Fulvivirga ulvae: one gene and its partner. The protein of the gene in region 1 interacts with the protein of each later gene in a pairwise test. Links are inferred from orthologs where the notes say so. Each region holds a gene or a part of one and is shown in the gene's direction. Other genes may lie near its edges.

Region 1 (11,183 bases):
CGGAGACACATGCAAGGATATCGTGATCCGGATCGACAACCAGTACGATAATTACTTTGTGAATGAGCAGGATATACTCTCGCTTATGACCTCTGCCGGAGCACATGTAGTTAAAGGTGCCAGTTTTAAAGACCTTAACCTGAAAGAAATAGAAGAAAGAGTAAAAAGTGACAGGTTTATAAAAAAGGCTGAGATCTATAAAGATCTTAAGGGAAATATGCTGGTCAATGTTGATCTCAGAAGGCCATTTGCAAGAGTAATTCAGAGCAACGGTCCTGATGCTTACATAGCTACGGACGGAGCGGTTTTACCAGTGTCAGATAAGTTTTCATCGCGGGTTGTACTCATCTCAGGCAAGTATACCGGGCAACTGGTCAAAAGTGATCTGCTGAGTACAGATGAAGGGAAGAAAATCTATGCTATGCTAAGATTTATCAATAGTGACAAATTCTGGAAGGCCCAGATCGCTCAGATTGATATTGATAAAAAGTTGAATATGACGCTGTACCCCCAGGTAACTAAGCAATATGTAGAGTTTGGGCAACCTGAAGAGTTGGAAGAAAAGTTTAAAAAGCTTGAGATCTTCTATAAGCAAATACTACCACGAAAAGGGTGGAACACTTATGAAAGAGTGAATTTAATGTATGAAGGACAAATAATTGCGGAATAGTTACAGCTGGACGGTTTACGGTAAGATAACTGAAAAGGGTAAGATGAAATCCGCAAATTAAAAGAGAAACAACCACTAATAAATAAATAGTTACAACCATGGAAAATGACAAAATAGTAGTCGGACTTGACATTGGTACCACGAAGATCTGCGCTATCGTGGGACGCAAGAACGAGTTTGGGAAGCTTGAAGTTCTTGGTATGGGCAAAGCGGAGTCAGATGGTGTTATCCGCGGTATAGTAACCAATATTGATAAAACGGTAAACGCGATTGAAAAGGCGGTTAGGGAGGCTGAAGATCAATCGGGCATCGATATCAGAGTAGTCAATGTAGGTATTGCCGGTCAGCACATCAGAAGCTCTATACATCATGGCAGCATCACAAGAACCTCTAATGATGATGAGATCACCATTGAAGATATAAATAGATTGAGCAATGACATGTACAGGATCGTAATTCCTCCCGGGAGTGAGATTATACATGTTATGCCACAGGACTATACGGTAGATTATGAAGACGGTATTAAAGATCCGGTAGGGATGTCGGGTGTAAAACTAGAGGCGGACTTTCATGTAATTACGGCTCAGACAAATGCCATCAATAACATAAACAAATGCGTAAGACGTGCAGGTTTGGAAATTGAAAACCTTATCCTTGAACCCCTGGCTTCGAGCCTGGCCGTATTAAGCGATGAGGAAAAAGAAGCTGGCATTTGCCTGATCGATATCGGTGGTGGTACTACTGACATTGCTATTTTCCATGATAACATAATAAGGCACACCGCGGTGATACCTTTCGGAGGTAACATCATTACTTCAGACATTAAGCAGGGTTGCATGGTGATGCAGCACCAGGCAGAGCTGCTGAAGACGAAATTTGGTAAAGCAATTGCGGAAGAAGCCAGCCCCAACGAGATTGTTTCCATACCTGGTATCAGAAATAGGGCTCCAAAGGAAATATCCATTAAAAACCTGGCTCATATTATTGAAGCCAGAATGGAGGAGATCATAGAGCTGGCACATACTGAGATCATCACCTCTGGCTTTGAAAACAGGCTGGCAGGTGGTATTGTCATCACCGGTGGTGGTGGCCAGCTGAGTGGACTTAAGCAACTGGTAGAGTATATGACAGGGATGGATGCCCGGATCGGATACCCTAATGAGCACCTGGGAAGAAGTAAAATGGATGCTGTTAAGAGCCCTATGTTTGCTACTTCCGTTGGCCTTGTGCTTTCAGGTTTTAGAGCCCTTGACGAACGGGAAAACAGGTACAAGGAGGTTAGAGCGGCCAATAACAGGCCGGGGACAAAGAAAAAGGAAACCGGAAGCGGTGACTTCTTCAGTAAAATACTTAACAAAACAAAGGGATTGTTAATTGATGACTTAGACGGAAAAAACGAGTATTAACGATCCGGAATTAATTTTTGCAACCACTAAATTTTAAATAGTTATGTCTGAAAATGCATACAAATTCGATATTCCAAAGCACCACAAGTCGATCATCAAAGTGATCGGTGTGGGAGGCGGTGGAAGTAACGCTGTTAACCACATGTTTAACCAAGGCATCAAAGATGTAGAGTTTGTTGTTTGTAATACCGACTCTCAGGCTTTGAAAACCAGCGCCGTGCCGGGTAAGATCCAGATAGGTGTTAACCTTACCGAAGGTCTGGGAGCAGGAGCTAATCCTGAAGTAGGTAAAAATGCTGCATTGGAAAGCAAGGAAGAAATAAGAGACCTGTTGGGCAATGATACCAAAATGGTATTTATTACAGCAGGAATGGGCGGGGGTACAGGTACTGGTGCTGCACCGGTAATCGCCCGCATAGCCAAGGAAATGGACATACTTACAGTAGGTATAGTTACAGCTCCTTTTGGCTTTGAAGGAAAAAAGAAAGCCACTCAGGCTGAAATAGGGATCAATTCGCTGAAAGAGAATTGCGACACCGTATTGGTTATACTTAACGACAAACTGAGAGAGATCCATGGTAACCTCTCCATTGGCAATGCCTTTGCACAGGCCGACAATGTATTAACAACAGCAGCTAAAGGTATTGCGGAGATTATAACAGTTGCGGGTTATGTAAACGTCGACTTTCAGGACGTGCGAACTGTAATGCACAATGCAGGGGCCGCGGTTATGGGATCAGCAGAAACCAAAGGAGAAAACAGAGCGAGGAAGGCTGCTGAAGAGGCATTGGCCTCTCCATTATTGGATAACAGAGATATACTTGGAGCTCAGAAAATATTACTGTCCATTATTTCAGGGGATCAGGCTGAATTACAAATGGATGAGCTTACAGAGATTACCGAGTACATCCAGGAGCAGGCTGGTGACGATGCTGAGGTGATCTTCGGTCACGGTGTGGATCCTGATCTGGGAGATAGCATCAGAGTGACTGTAATTGCCACGGGGTTCGACCATGACGAGGCCTATCTGCCTGAAAACAGACGAAAAGAAAAGCAGCTGGAGAAGGAACAACAGCAGGTAGAGCGAAAGGTGTATGACCTTGAGGCGAATAAGCAGATCAATATGTTCTCCAACGATAACTCAGTAAATAACACTCAGGGTGAAATAACCAAGAGAGAAATTGATCAGCCTTCTTCCGGGAATAATAACAATGGTAATTCATCAAGTAACTCTCAGGAAAGAGGTTATTCATTCACGAGCCCGGTAAATGCAACCGATGACGATGGAGACGACGGACTTTTCTCAGAGTTGGAAGAAGAGTTTGAGATTATGGATGAAAATGATACTGATCAGCACATCAATGATGATGGTATGATGGATATCCGAAGTACTAAAGACAGGCTTCAGGAAAAAGCACAGGAAAGACTTCAAAAACTGAAAGGCTTGAATAAGTCTGAGATGAATGCCAATGAATTTAAAGAAAAGCTGGATGTGCCCGCTTATTTAAGAAGAGAGGTGCGTTTGCAAAATGTACCCCATTCATCCGAAGCACATGTGTCTAAGTATAATCTGAATGATGATAACCAGATTTTAGGTAACAACAGATTTCTGCATGATAATGTAGATTAAGACTACTGATTGGCATTAGCAGCATAGAACCGGCTTACTCCCAATTGTAGTGGTTGTTGGTTGTAAATTTTTCGGCCGGTGCTGTGATGCCATTTTTTAAACGTGAGACCTCCCGGGTGCGCCCGGGAGGTTTTTTTCTTGTTCCCAGACAGGTTCTTTAACATGTTCCTTCCTCTGGACAGGCAGGCCTTTGCCAGGTTCTTTTATTTGAATCAAAGATCATTGTTTTTACTTCCTGATGGATGTCTCTTGAAGAGAACCCCTCGGCAATTGTGTACTCCGCATCATTTAACAGTACTCCATTCTCTTTATCCCATTAGCATCAAAAAAAGTATCAATAGGGACCTTTCGGAAAGTAAAATGTGGCTTTTGGAAAGTTGAATATGTGATTTAGTGCTAAAATTCGTTTTTTGAGCAATTACATGGATTTGTGAATGGACATTTGTATTTTGTTTAATCGCTTAAACACCCAAAACCTTTACGCTATGAAACTTGAAAAGATACTGGACAACCTTAACTCCTTTGAGAAAAACTCCTTCCTTAAAATCATTGATGGAATTGTTGCAGAGAAACCTAAGAATACAAAAGAAGTCGATAAGATACTTAATGATGCTAGTGGGGGTGATTTAAAGGCCATGGACAGTATTAATATTTCAAAAGTATTTAATCTGGTTACTGATGAATTTGCAGAATATGTAAAGCAGGAATTTTTAAATGCAACCTCTCAAATAGATATCCTTACGGATATTTTAGTAAGGGATGGTAACTGCATTATGAAACAGGATTGGTTATCGCGTTTGTATGATACAGAGTTAAAGCAATTAATTAAGAACACAAAGATTTTTCAGTCACAAATAGACGATGAAAAATCCGAATTAGATCCGATAAGGCAGCGTGACTACCAAATTTACAGGGCATGTGTAAATACGGCATTAAACAATGATTTGGAAAACAATTTGGAATGTAAAGTAAGTTCTGATGAACAGTCAATGCTAAATACCCTAGCCCGAGAACTTGAGTTATCAAACGAGGAAGTTAAGCTTATCAATTATATGGTAGTTTCTGTAAAGCAGATGGATATAGATACCATTATTAACGAACTCAAAAACCTCGGAATCATATTTTACTCCAAAAAGACAAATATGGTTTATGTAGCGGACGAGGTAGTTTCAGTACTAAGAAAGGTTAAAGGTAAAAACGTAGCTGATAAATTTTTCAGAAGGGTGCTGCGCCAGCTTAGGGAGCCACAAATTAATATGATTTGTAAAAAGCACAATATGGACTGGCGGAAAGACTTGGACAGTAAGATGAAGGGTATAATAAAGGAGGGAATTTCATTTACGGGTGTTCTGGTTAACGATATACATAAAGAAGGTGTTACTCTGACCGAAAAGAAGAAATTCATCAATGATTTGTGCGACAATAAACTTAGAATAGTTACACCCCTTAAAGGAGTCACCATCGAAGATAAGTTAGCAAACCTTGTTAGTTACTTTGAAGATATAGAGAGGGATGATAAAGTAGGAATATCGATTGACGGTTATGAGAAACTGCTTATTGAACTTGGAGAGACCATTCCAAAAGTTAATAAGCTACTGAAAGATGAGTTTGAGTTGCAAGATGAAAATGTCATGAAAAGCAGCTATTTGCTTGATTATAATATCAAACCTATAGATGTTTTAGAGATTATACCGGAGGCTGAACTCTGTAAATTCTGTGAAAAAAGAGATATAAAGACTCGGGGAGATGTAATTGTTAATATCCTTGATAATTACACGGATGCTGAAAATTTATATTTGGAGAACTATTCTAGCATTGGCTATAGAGACTTGGGTACATTAAAAGAGAATGGAATTACAGTAAAAGAGGCGGAGATTGGGATATTGTTTGAAACACTTACGAAGAAAATATTTTCGAACCTTGGATTTTCGGTTGATGAAGATTTAAGAAAGCAAATCAATACCTCTAAAGACAAAATTGACATTCTGCTCAATATGGGTAACGATGATCTGATACTCGTGGAGTGTAAGTCGGTGAAAGAAAGTGGGTATAACAAATTTAGCTCTGTTTCGCGCCAGCTAAAATCTTATATGAAACTTGCGGAAAAGAATGGTCATAAAGTGATAAAGTCATTATTGATAGCTCCTGATTTTTCTGACGACTTTGTTAAAGATTGTGGTTTGGACTACGAGTTGAATCTTTCTCTAGTGACTGCGAACTCCTTGACCAAAATCCAGGAGGCGTTTAAATTGTCTAAGCACAAGACATTTCCATATAACCTCCTCATGAGAGATGTGTTAATACAAGAGGACAGAGTAATTAAAGCCATCGGGAAATAAAAAAATCTCCAGTCATTCACGACCGGAGATTTAAACTTTGTATTTCTACCCCAAGACCTGTCCCCCGACAGGTCTTTTGCACAACACGTTTAGTTAGTTATTCCTGAAAGTATACTGCAAAGAAGCAGTAATCCATCTGCCCTCCTGAGGATAAGCAAAGCGGGTACTGCCACCCTGATAGTATTTGGTATCAGCAATGTTCTTTACTCTCAGGTCCACCACAAGGTCATTGAATTTTACATTTAGTCCGGTATTGATGACAAAAGCCGCATCCGTGTAGTTGTCAGGTACACTTGAGTCCGAACCCAGAGCGGTGATTGGAGAAAACTGTGAGGAGACATATTTTAAGCCAACGTTAAAAAATACCCTGTTTGAAAAATAATAAGTACCAATCACATTAGCTGTAAAAGAGGGGATATTCGATATTTTTGAATCATCCACTTCGTAGTCCGTGGCATCTATCGCATGCTGATAGGTGGCATTTGCAAGTATATCAAGATTACCCACTTTTGTTCTTACCTGCTCCTCTATTCCCCAACTGGTTAATGACCCGGCATTTCTATATTTAGGGTCTTCGGGGCCAGCCTCGGGATCACGATAAATAAAATCAGTCAGAGACTGGTAGAAGAAGTTGATATTATTGTAAACTTTTGAAGATAACAATCTTGAGTCCAGCGTTAACTGCAACGCCTGCAGGTTCTCAGGCAGCAAATCCCTTGAGCCTGAATAAGAGGGGAGACTATTGTAGCGGTACCAATAAGGGGCATCTACAAAGGACTTGGAGTAAGAAAGCCTGACATTATGCGATGAACTCGCCTCATAAATAAGTGCCAACCTGGGACTAAGCGCATCCACATTGTCACCTTCATGTCGGTTTTTAATGTCGTAGCGGAAGCCAGCATTGACCAGAAGGTTATCAGTGAGGTTGTGTTTCCATTGTGTAAAGCCAGAGTATATGATCTCCTCTCCTTCCTCCATCAAAGGTGTGGCCGTATCTAAAAAGGTATCCAAAATGCCGGTGCCATTAGCAGATGTGGCCAGAAAACTGTCATATACATTCATCCAATCTACCTGAGTGCCTATCAGTACGTTCCCTTTTGGGTAGTGAAATGTAAATTGAGCTATACCGCCAAGGTCACGGTCCCACCAGGCTACTACCGAATTGACACGGTTAACGGGCGATGCTATCAGGTGTCCTAAAACCTTTGTGTTATCACCATAAAGATCAAGTTTAAAATCTACCGATTTGGAGAAAGTACTGGTGTAGCCCACTTTTACACGCCTCATTTCCTGTCCCAGGCCGGGCTCTTCGCCAAAGATGTCGTCAAAATCATTCTTGTTATATATTTCACCGGTGCCGCCACCATCGGTGAAAGGCTGCTGTATTTTTCCCTTGGTCGTATTAAAGAAAATGTCGAATTTACCCATGGTTGCCTGAATGCCGATATCATAATCACCCTGCACGGCACCGAGATATGCCACACCATCTTCTGTTGTAGCTGAGCTATAGTCATCAGCCGCATTAATATCTCTTTTTTCACCTTCGGCAGAATAATGATAGCCCCAGGCCAGGATATCCTTATCCACGCCGAGCCCGGTACCGGCAGCAGCAGATATGTATTGCTGCCCATGGTTTCCACTGGCAACCTTTACCTGGGTGCCATCCAGCTCCGACCCTTTGATCGTGATAATGTTTACTACTGCTGTAAGTGAAACGTTACCGTATATAGAAGAGCCGGGACCTCTCACAACCTCAATTTGCTTGACCTTGTCCAGGCTTATGCTGTAATCGGGGTTGGACATAGAGTATGCCCGAGAGTTTAACCTGTGTCCGTTTACCATAAAAAGTATTTTTTGCTGAGCAGAGGCGTATATGCCGCGCATGCTGACATTCATTTCATTGTGGTCTTCTACGGCGGTGAAGCCTGGTACATAGGTAGTTAATACTTCTTTGATATTTCGTGCTCCTATGGCGTCTATCATTTCACGGGTAACCACCGTCATAGGCACCGGTGTTTTAAGCATCGATTCTGACTGTAAGGAGGCGGTGGTAACTTCAATATTCATAAGCTCCTCCAAAGTCATATTAAAGTATGCACTGTCAATGTCCTGAGCAGTTACACATAGTGTAACCAGCATACTTAAGGTAAGTAAGTAGATTTTTTTCATTATATGGGATGTGTTTTAGGGATAAGGAAGATGTCCTTTAAAAAAATATAATTGCTAAAAGTTAAAAAATATTTTAACCCGAAACTTATAATAATGAAAGTTCAGAAACAAGAATTAACCGGTAATTTTCTTTTTGGGTGTTTTTGTATAAATTATGTTATATAATGGAATTTTTGGAAATATTTGATTGATGAGGCTTGGTATTTTAAGGTGATCATTTAGAGGTAGTTACGTGGGAAGTGGTGATGATCCGAAGATAAAAAAAGCGTACTTTTTATGGTACGCTTTTACTAGTTTACAATATTTTTTTATCCCTGAGCTTCGGGGCTTCCAAAGACCTTTTCAATTATACTGCTTCCCCAGGCGAACGGGTCTTGCCGGATCTTGGTCTCTTCGTTACCAATCAGATAAAACAAACCATCTATGGCCTTTTCTGTAGCGTAGCCATCAATAGTTTCGGGAAGCGATGTATTGATAAAATCGCTCACCTTAACTGTACCCAGCCCGGTATTGTACTCATAATTTAAAAAGCCTACGATGCTCGTGTATATGGCATTGGCCTCAGTCTGGTCAAGTGCACTCTTCACATCTGGCTGGAAAGCATTGAACAATGCCTGATTGGTCTTGCTATAGAAGTAATGTGTTGCAGAGGTATCAGAACCCTGAAGTATGCCCAAAGCGTCATCAAAGCTCATACTTACAATGGCATCACCAAAAATTGGCAGAGCCTTATCAGCGGCTTTTTCAGCACCGCGATTCATAGCTACTATAAGCTCTTCAAAAGGATCACTGTTAATGTCAGGGTTAAGGGCTACATATGCATTCAGAATAGTGCTATAAGGCACACTGGTAAAACCTAAATTAATAGATCCGGTTTGAATAGTATTCTGTAGAGATTTAACTTCGGGAGGAAGCAGAATCTTAATGATTTCGTTCTTTAAATATCCATCTACAGAAGATGCCGTGGTTACGGAGTTGTCAAGCCCAACATTCAGAGCCTCTTTTAAGCCTGCGACAATCTCTCCGTTTGTGAGTCCGTTGTCTAGCTCGTCACATGAAATGAAGAAAAAGAAAGATGAAAAAATGAAGATTTTTAAAAAATGTCTCATACAGATAGAAATTTAAATAACGCGTCTCTAGTTAGTTTTAATTCTGCAAAACAAAAACCATACCCATCATTTAATGAAGGTATGATTTTACATTCAGGTACCTCTTTATGCAGTTTAATCACGTCGAAGTAACCTGTGTTTTTCCTGAACTTACTTTCTGACTTTTAATGTATCGCGTGTTTAGTATGCCAATATTTTCGAAATATTCAAAGGCATCAATTATATCCAGGTAAACACCGTCAAAATTGGAATCTAATATCTTTTTTAGATATGAGCCGTCATTTCCGTAGATTATACTCTGCCATTCGGGCTCCCAGTATCTCACTTTATAATTCCCTGCCCAATCAGGGTTTTCGGCATCCATCCAGTCAGGCTTGTTGGTGTTCCATTCACTGTTCCAGTAGTATCGATAGTTTTCTGCTTCGCCAATAGACATATAAGCAATCACCAGCCTCTTCCCTCCATTGGCTTTGCTTCTTAGCTGTTCAACTTCTGAAGCACTAAAAACCGAACCATCTGTAAAGAATAGATCCATGATCAGTAAATCGTAGTTTGTTGATGTCACTGCTTCAATAAATGCTGTTTTCGAAGTGAATTCGCCGGGGTTTATGAGATAAAGAAAATTTTTGGCTTCGCCTAATATGGTGATTATTTCGGCATTTTCACCATGAATTGAAATAGGATAGGAGGGTATATTGTCTAACTCGCGCTGGTCTGCAGCAAACGAAATATAGCCATGACTTTCGTTCTGAGTATAAGAGTCATCCATATGAGCCTCGGTAGAGCAATAGTCCGTGGTAAGTATTGTATTGCCTGCATTTTTTGATACATCAAGCAAACCCATCAGGTATATACTCTCAACTGATGGTGTTGCTTCATCATCATTATCATAACCGTAAAACATGTCTTCCTGTCCGTTGCCATCTATGGCTGTTAAATAATCACTGTCAGGGCTTCCGTCTTCTTCGCCGTTATCAGTAACGAGTTCAATGCCATTTTGGGGGATGACGAGAAAATCCGGATGCAGGGCTTTTGAATATTGGCTTATGCCTATTACATAATCACGCATTTCCTGTCGGTAGTCAATGTTTAGTGGTGATGGCGGCGCCTGTAGGTCTTCATCATGACAGGCAGCACATGTTATGATTAAAAGAGGCAGAAAGAACTGGTTTTTCATTTTAACTTTTACTGCCTAACGTGGTCTACGGTGGTAATGGTATGTAAATAGCGTTTGAAATTTCTTTAAGGAAGATTAAGAGCCACCATGCTGCGTATATGGTGGCTCTTTTGGGTTAATACTTTATAATTCTGACCTGCTTTACTATTGATGAAGGAGTTATAACCTTTAGAAGGTAAGCTCCGGCTGGTAATGCTTCCAGGTTAAACCTGTTGGATTGATTGCTGATCAAAGCATTGGCCATTACTCTTTCACCTTTGAGGGAATAAATCTCCATAACAATCTTTTCTTCTTCAACACCTCTTAAGTCAATAGTCAATAAGTCGGTTATCGGATTAGGAAATACAGGTATGTCACGATCTTGCAATGGGCTGACTTGTGTGCTCTCATTGTCTGTAGCCGTATGATCAGAAGCAACGCGGGCATTTGTGGCCTCACTGGTATATTCGATTACCAGCAGTGGAGCCTGGGCTGAGGAACCGTTGTAGCTCTCTGCCACCCTTCTTCCTGATCCGGCTAATATCAGAGACAGTGCATTGCCAGGGTTCCAGCCACTCCTGTTGACTATTTCCTGAATGATTTGTGAGATGTCCGAAGTCCTCTGGTCTGTGCCGGAAGCTCCTGTTGAGTTCCATGCCGGTGGATTCCAACTTATTGCAGCAGAAGTCACAGGCCGGTTAGAA
Region 2 (11,287 bases), 2.6 Mb from region 1 along the record:
TCGGAGACCTGCAATACCGCAATGTAAGATATGACATAGCCGGGATTGACAATGATCAACGCTTGCTGGGCATTTCTGCAAATTATGATTTTTTCAATCCGAAGTTTGGATTGGTGTACTCACTTGATGCAAACAGTAATTTCTACGCTTCTTACAGCATTGCAAACAGGGAGCCGGTACGTAGCGATTTTATTGATGCTCCAACAAGGCCTGAGTACGAAACCTTGAGAAATCTTGAAGCAGGATTTAGAAAAAGGGCTGCTAATTATCAACTCCAGGCCAATTACTACTTGATGGATTATAAAAATCAACTGGTACTTACCGGAGAGCTAAACGATGTAGGTAGCGCCCTGCGAACTAATGTTAAGAACAGCTACAGAACAGGTGTAGAGATCCAGGGGCAGTTTTATATATCAAAGCGATTCAGGGTGATGGCAAATGCCACTTTTAGTCAAAACAAGGTAGGTTCGTTCAATGAGATCATATACGACTATGGGGCCGGTTTTGATGAGTACAATATTATAGAAAATGAATATGAAGATACAGATGTTGCCTTTTCACCTGATATTATAGCCGGATCGCAAATCACTCTTCTCCCTGTAAAAGGACTTGAGCTGTCCTTACTCTCTAAGTACGTGGGTAAGCAATATCTCGATAATACATCAAACGATAACCGGGCCATAGATGCTTATTTTGTGAATGATTTGAGGTTGATGTACACTTTACATACAGATTTTATAAGGGATATGGCCTTTACGTTCCAGGTGAATAATATATTTGATGAGCTTTATGCTTCAAACGGTTATACTTTTGGCTATCAGGGCGGACCGGATTATGTAGTAAGGGAGAATTACTATTATCCACAAGCCACGAGAAACTTCCTGGCTTCTGTAGCTTTGAGGTTTTAATCATTGGGACAAAGCATGCTTCCGAAGTCGCGAGACTTCGGAAGCATGCTTTGTGAACGATAAACACAGAAACGTTAAATACAAATCCCATCTATTGTAATAGTACTGATCAGGATTTACCTTTGCCATGCTAAACTGATCCTGATGGTACCATCCTCACGTTATAAACCAAATAACTTCTCCTTATCAGGGTTCATCCAGCTTACCCGCTTCTGGAATTTGTTGATCATAGTATTCGCCCAGTATTTTACAGCCTCGTTTTTAATTGATTCTTCTAAAAATATAAGCTATTATTTATTGCATCACGAGCTGTTTTTACTTTCGTTATCTTCAGTACTGATAGCAGCAGCCGGATATATTATCAATGACTATTATGATGTTAAGATCGACCTTATCAATAAGCCCCATCGTGTAGTAGTAGGCAAGGTTTTAAAGAGACGGGTGGCAATGGCTGCCCATACGGTACTTAATTTTACAGGCATCGGCTTAGGCTTTCTGCTTTCATGGCAAATAGGTGCAATAAATTTTGCGTCGGCACTCCTTCTTTGGCTTTATTCCAACCAGTTAAAAAGGATGCCCTTTATAGGAAATTTTGTAGTAGCTATATTAACGGGCCTGTCTATCTACATTGTGGAAATACTTTTTCAGTCGGGTAACCTGCTGGTGGTGGCCTATGCGCTTTTTTCCTTTGTGTTTACGCTTATCCGGGAGATAATAAAGGACATGGAAGATCTGAAAGGAGATGCCACTTTCGGCTGCAGGACTTTGCCGGTGGTTTATGGGCTCAGGAAAACAAAAAATGTTATATATGTGCTATCTCTGGCTTTTTTATCAGGCCTTAGCTTTTTAGCTTATATATTTGTGGGAGAAGAAATGACACTTTTTTGCTTACTACTAATTGTTCCCTTAGGTTTTATGGCCTACAAGCTCTCCAGGGCCGACACAATAAAGGACTTCAGTTATTTGAGTAACTATTGTAAATTAATCATGTTCCTTGGGATATTAAGCATGGTTGTGTTTAAATAAATAATATGACGAGAATCGCCATTTTTGCTTCAGGTAGCGGCTCCAATGCCGAGAAAATCACCGAATATTTTAGGAGCAACAATCAAATTACGGTTAGCCTTATACTCACAAATAACCCCAAAGCCTATGTGCTGGAAAGAGCAAAGAAGCTTCGGGTACCCGCTGTAGCCTTCAGCAGAGATGATCTGAGGAATACTAATAAAGTGCTTGACATACTGAGAGAATATCAGATAGATTTCGTGGTGCTGGCCGGGTTCCTTCTGCTGGTTCCTGAAAATTTGGTAGAGACATATCCTGGCAGGATCATCAATATTCACCCCGCCCTTCTTCCGAAGTTCGGAGGTAAAGGGATGTACGGAGATAATGTTCATCAGGCTGTAAAATCTGCAGGAGAGAGAGAGACCGGTATCAGTATTCACTATGTTAATAATAAGTATGATGAAGGCGAAATTATCTTTCAGGCTAAATGCCCTGTCACCGAAGAGGATACTGCCGAAACGGTCGCTGATAAGGTGCATCAGTTAGAATACCAACATTATCCGCAGGTAATAGAATCAGTGATTAATAATTCAATTAAAAATTTATAATTTTGCAGCTTGAAAATTTCGGATGCCCGGATATATTACAGAGATAGATCAGGGGTATCTATCAACTCTCAATCACTAAATATAACTCATGTCTTTGAAGAAGATCAAATCGGCCTTAATATCAGTTTATTACAAGGACAATCTTGAGCCGATAGTCAGGCTACTTGCGAAAAACAATGTTCAGATTTTTTCAACCGGAGGTACTCAGAAATTCATTGAAGACCTTGGCGTGGAAGTAACAGCTGTGGAGGACTTAACCAGCTATCCTTCAATTTTTGGAGGAAGGGTAAAAACATTACACCCTAAAGTGTTTGGAGGTATCTTGTACAGAAGAGAGCTGGATGATGATCAGAAACAGGCCGATGAGTTTGAAATACCCAGTATAGACTTAGTGATTGTTGACCTGTATCCTTTTGAAGAAACCGTAGCTTCTGGTGCATCTGAACAGGATATTATAGAAAAAATTGATATTGGGGGTATTTCTTTGATCAGAGCAGCAGCTAAAAATTTTAAGGACGTACTCATCGTATCTTCACGGGAACAATATACTGATGTTGAGCAATTGCTAAGAGCAAAAGAAGGAGCTACCGAACTGACTGACCGGAAGCTGTTCGCGGCTAAAGCCTTCGATATGAGCTCTCATTATGATTCAGCCATTTTCAACTATTTCAATGGCAACGGTGAGGTAGGTAGCTTTAAGCAAAGCCTGAGAGATAAAAAAGTACTTCGGTATGGCGAAAACCCACACCAGGAGGGCGCATATTACGGTGACCTTGATTCAATGCTGGAGAAACTCAATGGCAAAGAACTTTCTTACAATAATCTTGTTGATATTGACGCGGCAGTTTCGTTAATTGAAGAGTTTGACGATACTGCTTTTGCTATACTTAAACATACCAATGCATGCGGTGTGGCTACAGGCAGCACAGTGAAGGAGGCTTATGAAAGAGCATTCGCAGCTGATACCGTTTCGGCTTTTGGAGGAGTATTGATCACCAACAAAACTATGGATAAAGATGCGGCGGAAGCTATGCATTCGTTGTTCTTTGAGATCTTGATTGCTCCAGATTTTACAGAAGATGCCCTGGAGGTACTTAAGCAAAAGAAAAACAGGATATTGCTGAAACAACAATATAAACTGAATACAAAAAAACAATATAAAAGCCTGCTAAACGGAGTAATAGAACAAGACAGGGACTTGAAAACAGATGCACTGGAGGACCTTAAGGTAGTGACAAAGAAAGCTCCTGCTGAAGAAGAGAAATCAGCCCTGATCTTTGCCAGTAAAGTGGCCAAACATACCAAGTCCAATACTATAGTGTTGGCAAAGGATGGTCAGCTACTGGCAAGCGGTGTAGGCCAGACCTCACGTGTAGATGCCCTGAAGCAGGCCATTCACAAAGCCAAAACTTTTGGTTTTGATCTTAATGGTGCCGTTATGGCTTCTGATGCTTTCTTTCCTTTCCCGGACTGTGTGGAGATCGCTTACAGTGAGGGGGTAAGGTCGGTGATTCAGCCAGGAGGTTCTATTAAAGATCAGGATTCCATTGATTTTTGTGATAAAAACAACATGGCTATGGTATTTACCGGAATACGCCATTTCAAACATTAAAAAAATGTAATTTTGCAAGTTAAAAAGAAACTAATTTGTAAATTTCCACTTATTGATAAGCCTAACCATTTGACAACATAACATGGGATTGTTCGATTTTTTTTCTAGTGATATAGCCATTGACCTCGGTACAGCTAACACCCTAATCATACATAAAGACAAAATAGTAGTAGATGAGCCCTCCATAATAGCCATCGATAAAAATACAAACAAAGTATTGGCTATTGGCAGGGAAGCTATGCAGATGCATGAGAAGACACATGAGAATATCAAGACCATTCGTCCGTTAAAGGATGGCGTGATCGCTGACTTCCATGCTGCCGAGCATATGATCAGAGGAATGATCAAAATGATCGATAGCGGTAAGAAATTATTTCCTTCTTCGCACCGTATGGTGATCTGTATACCATCAGGTATTACTGAGGTTGAAAAAAGAGCTGTGCGTGACTCGGCGGAACATGCCGGAGCCAAAGAAGTTTATATGATCCATGAGCCTATTGCAGCAGCCATAGGTATAGGTATCGACATCGAACAGCCTGTAGGTTCCATGATTGTTGACATCGGAGGAGGAACAACTGAGATTGCTGTAATAGCACTTTCAGGGATTGTTTGCGACCAGTCTATCCGTGTAGCGGGTGATACGTTTAACCGCGACATTCTTGACTACATGCGTAGACAACACAACCTGCTGATCGGTGAAAGATCTGCAGAGAAAGTGAAGATAGAAGTAGGTTCTGCACTTACTGAGCTTGACGACGGCCCTGAAGATTATGAAATAAGAGGCCGTGACCTGATGACGGGTATTCCTAAAGTAATAAAGATCTCTTACTCTGAAATAGCATTTGCCCTTGACAAGTCGGTGTCTAAAATTGAAGAGGCTGTTCTGAAAGCTTTGGAGATCTCTCCACCCGAGTTATCAGCAGATATTTATGATAACGGTATCCATCTAACAGGTGGTGGCGCGTTGCTTCGAGGGTTGGATAAACGACTTGCCTTGAAAACAAAATTGCCTATTCACGTTGCTGAAGATCCGTTAAGAGCTGTGGTAAGAGGTACAGGGCACGCACTTAAGAATCTGAATTCTTTCAAAGCAGTACTAATGACATAATTGTTGTTTGTTTGGTAGTTAGGCTAACTAAAATTTTTTGACTTTTGATCAACACGGGGTAAATGCAAAGATTATTTCTGTTTCTTTATCAATACAGAGCGTTCTTGACATTTCTTTTCCTAGAGATACTTTGTAGTTGGTTTATTATACAAAACAACAATTATCAGGGAGCTAAATTCTTTAATTCTTCAAACAGGCTGGCGGCAGGGCTACTTCAGTCGTCAGGTAATATATCGGACTACTTCAGTCTGGCAAAGGTTAATACTGACCTTGCCCGGGAGAATGCAGATTTAAAAGAGAGGCTTGAGCAGCTTAATCAAAAGCTTGTTGAGGTTCAGATAAGCCAGGTAAACGACAGCACCCTGTCTGAAGCAGATAGCGTTACCATCCCTGAAACAGACAGCATTGTCATTAGAAAATATGAGTACTTTAGTGCTAAAGTCATTAACAACTCAACGCGGAGGTTTAATAACTATATTACCATAAACAAAGGGGCAGTTGATGGTGTAGAGCCGGGATTTGGCGTTATTGGTAACGATGGTGTGGTTGGCAAAGTAAAGATTGTTTCGAAACACTTTTCTGTGATTACCTCTATTCTGCATGGAGATGTGCTGGTTTCGGCCAAAGTAAAAAGGACCGGTGATCTGGCTACAGTAAAGTGGGGTGGAATAGATCCCTATATTGCGCAGCTTATGTATGTTCCCCGTCATGTAAAACCTCAGGTGAATGATACTATAGTTACTTCTGGTTACAATGCAATATTCCCCGAGGGTATACCTATAGGTTTAATAAAAGAAGTAGAGGTTCGTGAAGATGCTCTTTTTTACGACATCACCATATCATTGGCCAGCGACTTGAATGAGCTATCCTATGTGTACCTCATCAAAAATAGCCTTAAAACGGAACAAGATTCTTTGGAAACTAACGCGGAAATATTTTAATGCTTAACAGGAGACTTATATTACAAATCATTTCTTTCTTTCTGTATGTATTAGTACAGGTTCTTCTGCTTCAAAACCTTGTGCTTTTTGATAAGTCTTTTTGCTTCTTGTATGTGGCCTTTTTACTTGTATTGCCTGTGGAGACCGGTGTACTAACCTTAATGACCCTGGGTTTTATTCTTGGTATATCAGTTGATATTTTTTATGATAGTCTGGGAATTCATGCAGCATCGTGCGTGTTTATAATGTTTATAAGGAACTACTGGCTCAACCTGCTTACACCGCAGGGAGGCTATGACACAGGCTCGATGCCTACAGTCCGGTTGAATGGCTGGCAATGGTTTAGTTTTTACGCTTTGCCACTAATTTTTCTCCACCACTGTGTGTTGTTTTTTATTGAGTCTGCAGGTTTTGGATTGTTTGGCTTTACACTATCCAAAGCTTTTTTTAGTACATGGTTTACTTTCGCCGTAATTCTGATTACACAATACCTGTTTTATAATAAGAGGAGAGGACTATGAACGATTCACGTAAGAATGTAATACAGTTGATAGTGATTGTCGTTGCGATAATCTTTCTGATCAAACTGTTTTCCATTCAGGTGTTGGACGATAAATATGCGCAGGCTGCTACCAGTAATATTATTCACCGTATAGTAGAGTACCCTTACAGAGGTTTGATCTATGACCGGAACGGCAAGCTTATAGTCTATAACACTCCCCAATACGATCTGACCATTACCCCCAAGGAAGTTGCCAAACTGGATACATTACAGTTTTGCGAACTTTTTAATATTACTCCCGAAGAATTCAAAAGTAAGTACGAGAAGATGTCCAAAACAAAAGGCTTCTCGTATGTTAAGCCCAATATCTTTATTAAGCAGCTCTCGAATACCGATTTGGCCCGTGTGGAAGACTACCTGGTTGATTTTCCAGGATTCGATATTCAGGCAAGAACGACCAGGGCATACGCATATCCCGTAATGGCCAACGCATTAGGGTATGTCAGCGAGATCAACCAGCGGCAGTTGGACAGAGATACACTTAATTACTACCGGCAGGGCGATTATATTGGCCAAAGCGGCATAGAAGCTTACTATGAAAAGCAACTCAGGGGCAAGAGGGGTGTGAAGTTTAAGATCAGGAATGTAAGGGGTATAGAGAAGGGCGATTTTGAAGGTGGTAAATATGATACTCTTGCCATCCCTGGAGAAAACCTGATAACTACCGTGGATATCGACCTGCAGCGATATGGAGAGAAACTGATGGAGGGCAAAGCAGGAAGTATAGTGGCCATTGAGCCTGCTACAGGAGAGATATTGTCGATTGTGTCCGGGCCATCATATGATCCTAAGCAGCTTACGGGTAAAAATTACAGTGAGAATTTCGCTTCCATCAGTGCGGATACAATGAAGCCCTTGTTTAACCGTCCTTTAATGGCGCAATACCGTCCCGGTTCGATTTTCAAAATAGTTCAGGCTATGGTGGCATTAGAGGAAGGCGTAGTAAACAGACACACCAGGATAGCCTGTAACAGGGGCATAATTGGCTGCCATGGGCCACATTCGTACGAAGATCTGGTGGGAGCCATTAAACACTCCTGTAACCCGTATTTTTATACTGTAATGAAACGCGTTGTTAATCAAGAGCTTTCGCAGGATACATATGAAGATACACGTATTGGATTAGCCAAATGGCACAAGCACATCGAAAGTTTCGGTTTGGGTGCGCCTTTGGGAATAGACTTGCCCAACGAGAAGTCAGGAATGGTACCTAGTGTTTCTTATTATGACCGTGCCTACAATAACAGGCCCTGGAAATATTCAAATATTTACTCCATCGCTATTGGAGAGGGAGAAAACCTTGTAGTGCCGCTGCAAATGGCAAATTTTGCGGCAACAGTCGCAAACAGAGGTTACTACTATATCCCGCACCTTGTAAGATCTGTTGGGGAGACAGGTCAACCCCTTCCGAAGTATGCAAAAAAGCACTATACATCAGTTTCTCCTGAGCATTTTGAAATAGCCGTTGAGGCCATGGCCAAGGTGGTAGAATCAGGGACCGGCCAATACCGGGCACAGTTACGGGATATTGTAGTATGCGGAAAAACAGGAACAGTTCAAAATGATCCGTTGCCAGATCATTCGGTTTTTATAGCCTTTGCGCCCAAAGATAATCCCAAAATAGCCGTTTCGGTGTATGTAGAAGACGCCGGGCAGGGTGCCAGGGCAGCAGCCTCAATTGCCAGCCTGATGATAGAAAAATACCTGTTGGGTGAAACCAAGCGGCCTCATATAGAGGAATACGTGAAGAAAGGAGAATTTTTATAGTGAGAAGATCGGATAGTATAGTAAGTAAGCTGGATTGGGCAACTGTTTTATTGTTCTTCCTGATCGTGATACTGGGTTGGTTGAACATATATGCGGCAGTCTATGATGAAACAGCCGTTCAGAATATTTTTAGCACTACCCTGAATAGTGGAAGGCAGTTGATGTTTATTGCTGCTTCAGTGGTGTTGATCATAGCTATTTTAGTAGTTGACTTTAAATTTTATGATACCTTCGGCTACTTCATTTTTGGAGGAGTAATGTTTTTACTCATCTTCGTTCTGGTGTTTGGCCGGGAAGTGGCAGGGTCCAAGTCGTGGTTCGAGATCGGTGCTTTCAGACTTCAGCCTTCTGAGTTTGCCAAGTTTGCTACAGCATTGGCGGTCGCTAAATTTATAGGTACGAGTGGCTTTCGAATGGATCATCTGAAAAATCAGGCCATCCTGTTTGGTATCATTGGTTTTCCTGTAGTATTGATTATGTTGCAAGGGGATACAGGTACCGCTATGGTCTATTCCATTTTTCTTTTTGTTTTTTTTAGAGAGGGTATGTCTCCCATGTTGCTTTTGTTGGGAACGGCCGCTGGTATTATCTTTATTCTGACCCTACTTGTTCCAAATCATTTGTATTTATATATAGGCATTGTATCTATTGCTTTGCTTATTATTTTCTTCGGTAAAAGAACACCGAAAAGAATAACACTTGTTGTCGCCGGAGCTTTGTTAGTGACAGGTGTTATAAAAAGTGTTGATTACGTTATTTCAGATGTATTGAAACCACATCAACAGAACAGGATCAAAGCGCTGATCAATCCAGATGCTGATCCTTTGGGATATGGCTGGAACGTAACTCAGTCAAAAATTGCTATAGGCAGTGGAGGTTTTTCAGGTAAGGGATTCCTGAGAGGTACCCAGACGAAGTTCGATTTTGTGCCAGAGCAAAGTACCGATTTTATCTTCTGTACGATTGGTGAGGAACACGGCTGGATTGGCAGCTTTATATTGATTTCGCTGTTTGTGACCTTGCTGTTGCGACTCATTTTTATAGCAGAAAGACAAAAATGGCGATTTGCCAGAGTGTATGGATATAGCGTAGTATGTATTTTATTCTTTCACTTTGCAGTAAACATTGGTATGACTATAGGTTTATTCCCGGTTATTGGTATTCCCCTGCCTATGTTTAGTTACGGAGGGTCATCACTCATTGGATTTACCATACTCATTTTTATCTTTCTGAAACTTGATGCACACAGAATGCAGGTGCTGGTAAGGTAAGGCGGCTATGAAAGCCGCTTTTCCAGAAGCTCCATAAATTCGCCTACCTCTTCGCTTTCTTTGTCCCATTCCGGGTATTCCGAAGCAAGATATAATGAGGCAGATCTTTTGTCTTCACAGTTGTCCAGATAATCAATGGCCCGGTTATAAGTCTCCTCATCACCGTAGAACAGTGTGTTGATAAACATAAACCGTTGATTTATGCTGATATGTCTTCTGATGCTTTCAATCTTCTGGTTACGGTGGCTGTCGGCGATAGTAGGTTTTTGTTCGGCAGAGTGCTTGTCATTAATAGTGGATACAGTACCTTCCGTTATTTCATTTACAGGCCTTTCCCTCGACAGGGAATTGGTAGTTTGAGCAGGAGCATTTACTTTAGAAGATTCGCCGTAGACAATAGCTTCTGAAAGAGGCAAAGTTCTGGAGAAGATTTCAATATACTCATCCGTATCCGCAGGGCTTTCCTGAATGTTTTGAAACACCTCATTAAGGAGTTTGCCGGCTTTCTCTTCAGAGATTCGCTGATAACCCTGATCTTCTATTTTCCCTATAAGAGCCTGAAGCAAATTGTTGTTGATCTTCACATATTTCGACATCCTTTTTAGCTCCTTAAGGGATAATTCCTGCTGCTCAGGGTCATGAATGAGATGCATATAATAATCGTACGGAGAAAATATCAGTAGCAGTGTATCCCTTGTAGCTTGCTTTAGCAAAGGCATAAAATATTTCTTTTCAACTGAAATATGCCTGGAGAGGATGTTCATAAATTCTTTGAGGGCTACCTTGGCCTCGGGGGCATCGTAATTGAAGTACGGACTTTTGAGTCTGGCGACTTCCTTTGTCCACTCAGAAAGTAAGTATTTGATTACGAATAAATTAATTTGCCTTATTTCCTGAAGTTCCAGTATTTCCTTACCGGAGATTGTTTGGTTATTATTAAAATGTTGACTGACTACAATTTCACAGAACCGGTTACAATAGTCCTCGATTCCCTTATTATTGAGATTATTTTCCATACTTTTCAATTACCCTAATCAATTATCGTTTTTACCTTTGTCTGGCAAATACATTTATAAAGTTAGCAAATATGCCCAAGATCGTTATCAAAAATCTCGATAACAAAATCATTTCAGGCAACGAAGCGCCTGAATCAATATTGAATATACTGCAGGATAATTTTGTCGACTGGATGCATGCCTGCGGTGGCAAAGGCAGGTGCACTACCTGTAAAGCCATAATCCTGGAAGGCGAAGAAAACCTCGGCCCCCTCACTACACACGAAAAACGCTTTGCAGATATGAACGCACTAAAACCCAACGAAAGATTAACCTGCCAGTGCATAGTCGAAAAAGGGGAGATTGTTATTAAAGTCCCCGAAACCAGCAAACTACCCCATATGAAATACTCAGACTAGTCTGTTTACCATTTCCTGTTTGCCATTAACTGCTTTCTCTTCATCATTCAGTTTACCAACCCTCAGGTCACCATTACTCCCGTCTTCCTCC

Evidence for each region.
Region 2: the proteins of ftsA (region 1) and LVD17_RS13230 interact in binary tests that used the Escherichia coli proteins (3 or more experiments, as listed by UniProt). The link is inferred for Fulvivirga ulvae from one-to-one orthologs.

Annotation. Positions count from the first base shown.
Region 1 is NZ_CP089981.1:505,941-517,123, reverse strand. The notes cover bases 35-2,922. They hold ftsA (cell division protein FtsA), read left to right. Parts: upstream 35-768; coding sequence 769-2,076; downstream 2,077-2,922. Other genes in these bases: ftsZ (cell division protein FtsZ), read left to right, coding at 2,120-2,922; LVD17_RS02250 (cell division protein FtsQ/DivIB), read left to right, coding at 35-670. Also shown: more of LVD17_RS02250, read left to right, coding at 1-34; more of ftsZ, read left to right, coding at 2,923-3,706; LVD17_RS02235 (hypothetical protein), read left to right, coding at 4,192-6,045; LVD17_RS02230 (TonB-dependent receptor plug domain-containing protein), read right to left, coding at 6,139-8,214; LVD17_RS02225 (DUF4197 domain-containing protein), read right to left, coding at 8,523-9,323; LVD17_RS02220 (endo alpha-1,4 polygalactosaminidase), read right to left, coding at 9,442-10,500; LVD17_RS02215 (fibronectin type III domain-containing protein), read right to left, coding at 10,616-11,183. UniProt on the Escherichia coli protein: Essential cell division protein that assists in the assembly of the Z ring. May serve as the principal membrane anchor for the Z ring.
Region 2 is NZ_CP089981.1:3,153,792-3,165,078, forward strand. The notes cover bases 3,237-6,228. They hold LVD17_RS13230 (rod shape-determining protein), read left to right. Parts: upstream 3,237-4,215; coding sequence 4,216-5,241; downstream 5,242-6,228. Other genes in these bases: purH (bifunctional phosphoribosylaminoimidazolecarboxamide formyltransferase/IMP cyclohydrolase), read left to right, coding at 3,237-4,133; mreC (rod shape-determining protein MreC), read left to right, coding at 5,304-6,182; LVD17_RS13240 (Rod shape-determining protein MreD), read left to right, coding at 6,182-6,228. In the rest of the region: LVD17_RS13210 (TonB-dependent receptor), read left to right, coding at 1-908; LVD17_RS13215 (geranylgeranylglycerol-phosphate geranylgeranyltransferase), read left to right, coding at 1,053-1,934; purN (phosphoribosylglycinamide formyltransferase), read left to right, coding at 1,940-2,521; more of purH, read left to right, coding at 2,610-3,236; more of LVD17_RS13240, read left to right, coding at 6,229-6,703; mrdA (penicillin-binding protein 2), read left to right, coding at 6,700-8,511; rod shape-determining protein RodA, read left to right, coding at 8,511-9,782; LVD17_RS13255 (DUF8457 domain-containing protein), read right to left, coding at 9,788-10,798; LVD17_RS13260 (2Fe-2S iron-sulfur cluster-binding protein), read left to right, coding at 10,870-11,196. UniProt on the Escherichia coli protein: Forms membrane-associated dynamic filaments that are essential for cell shape determination. Acts by regulating cell wall synthesis and cell elongation, and thus cell shape.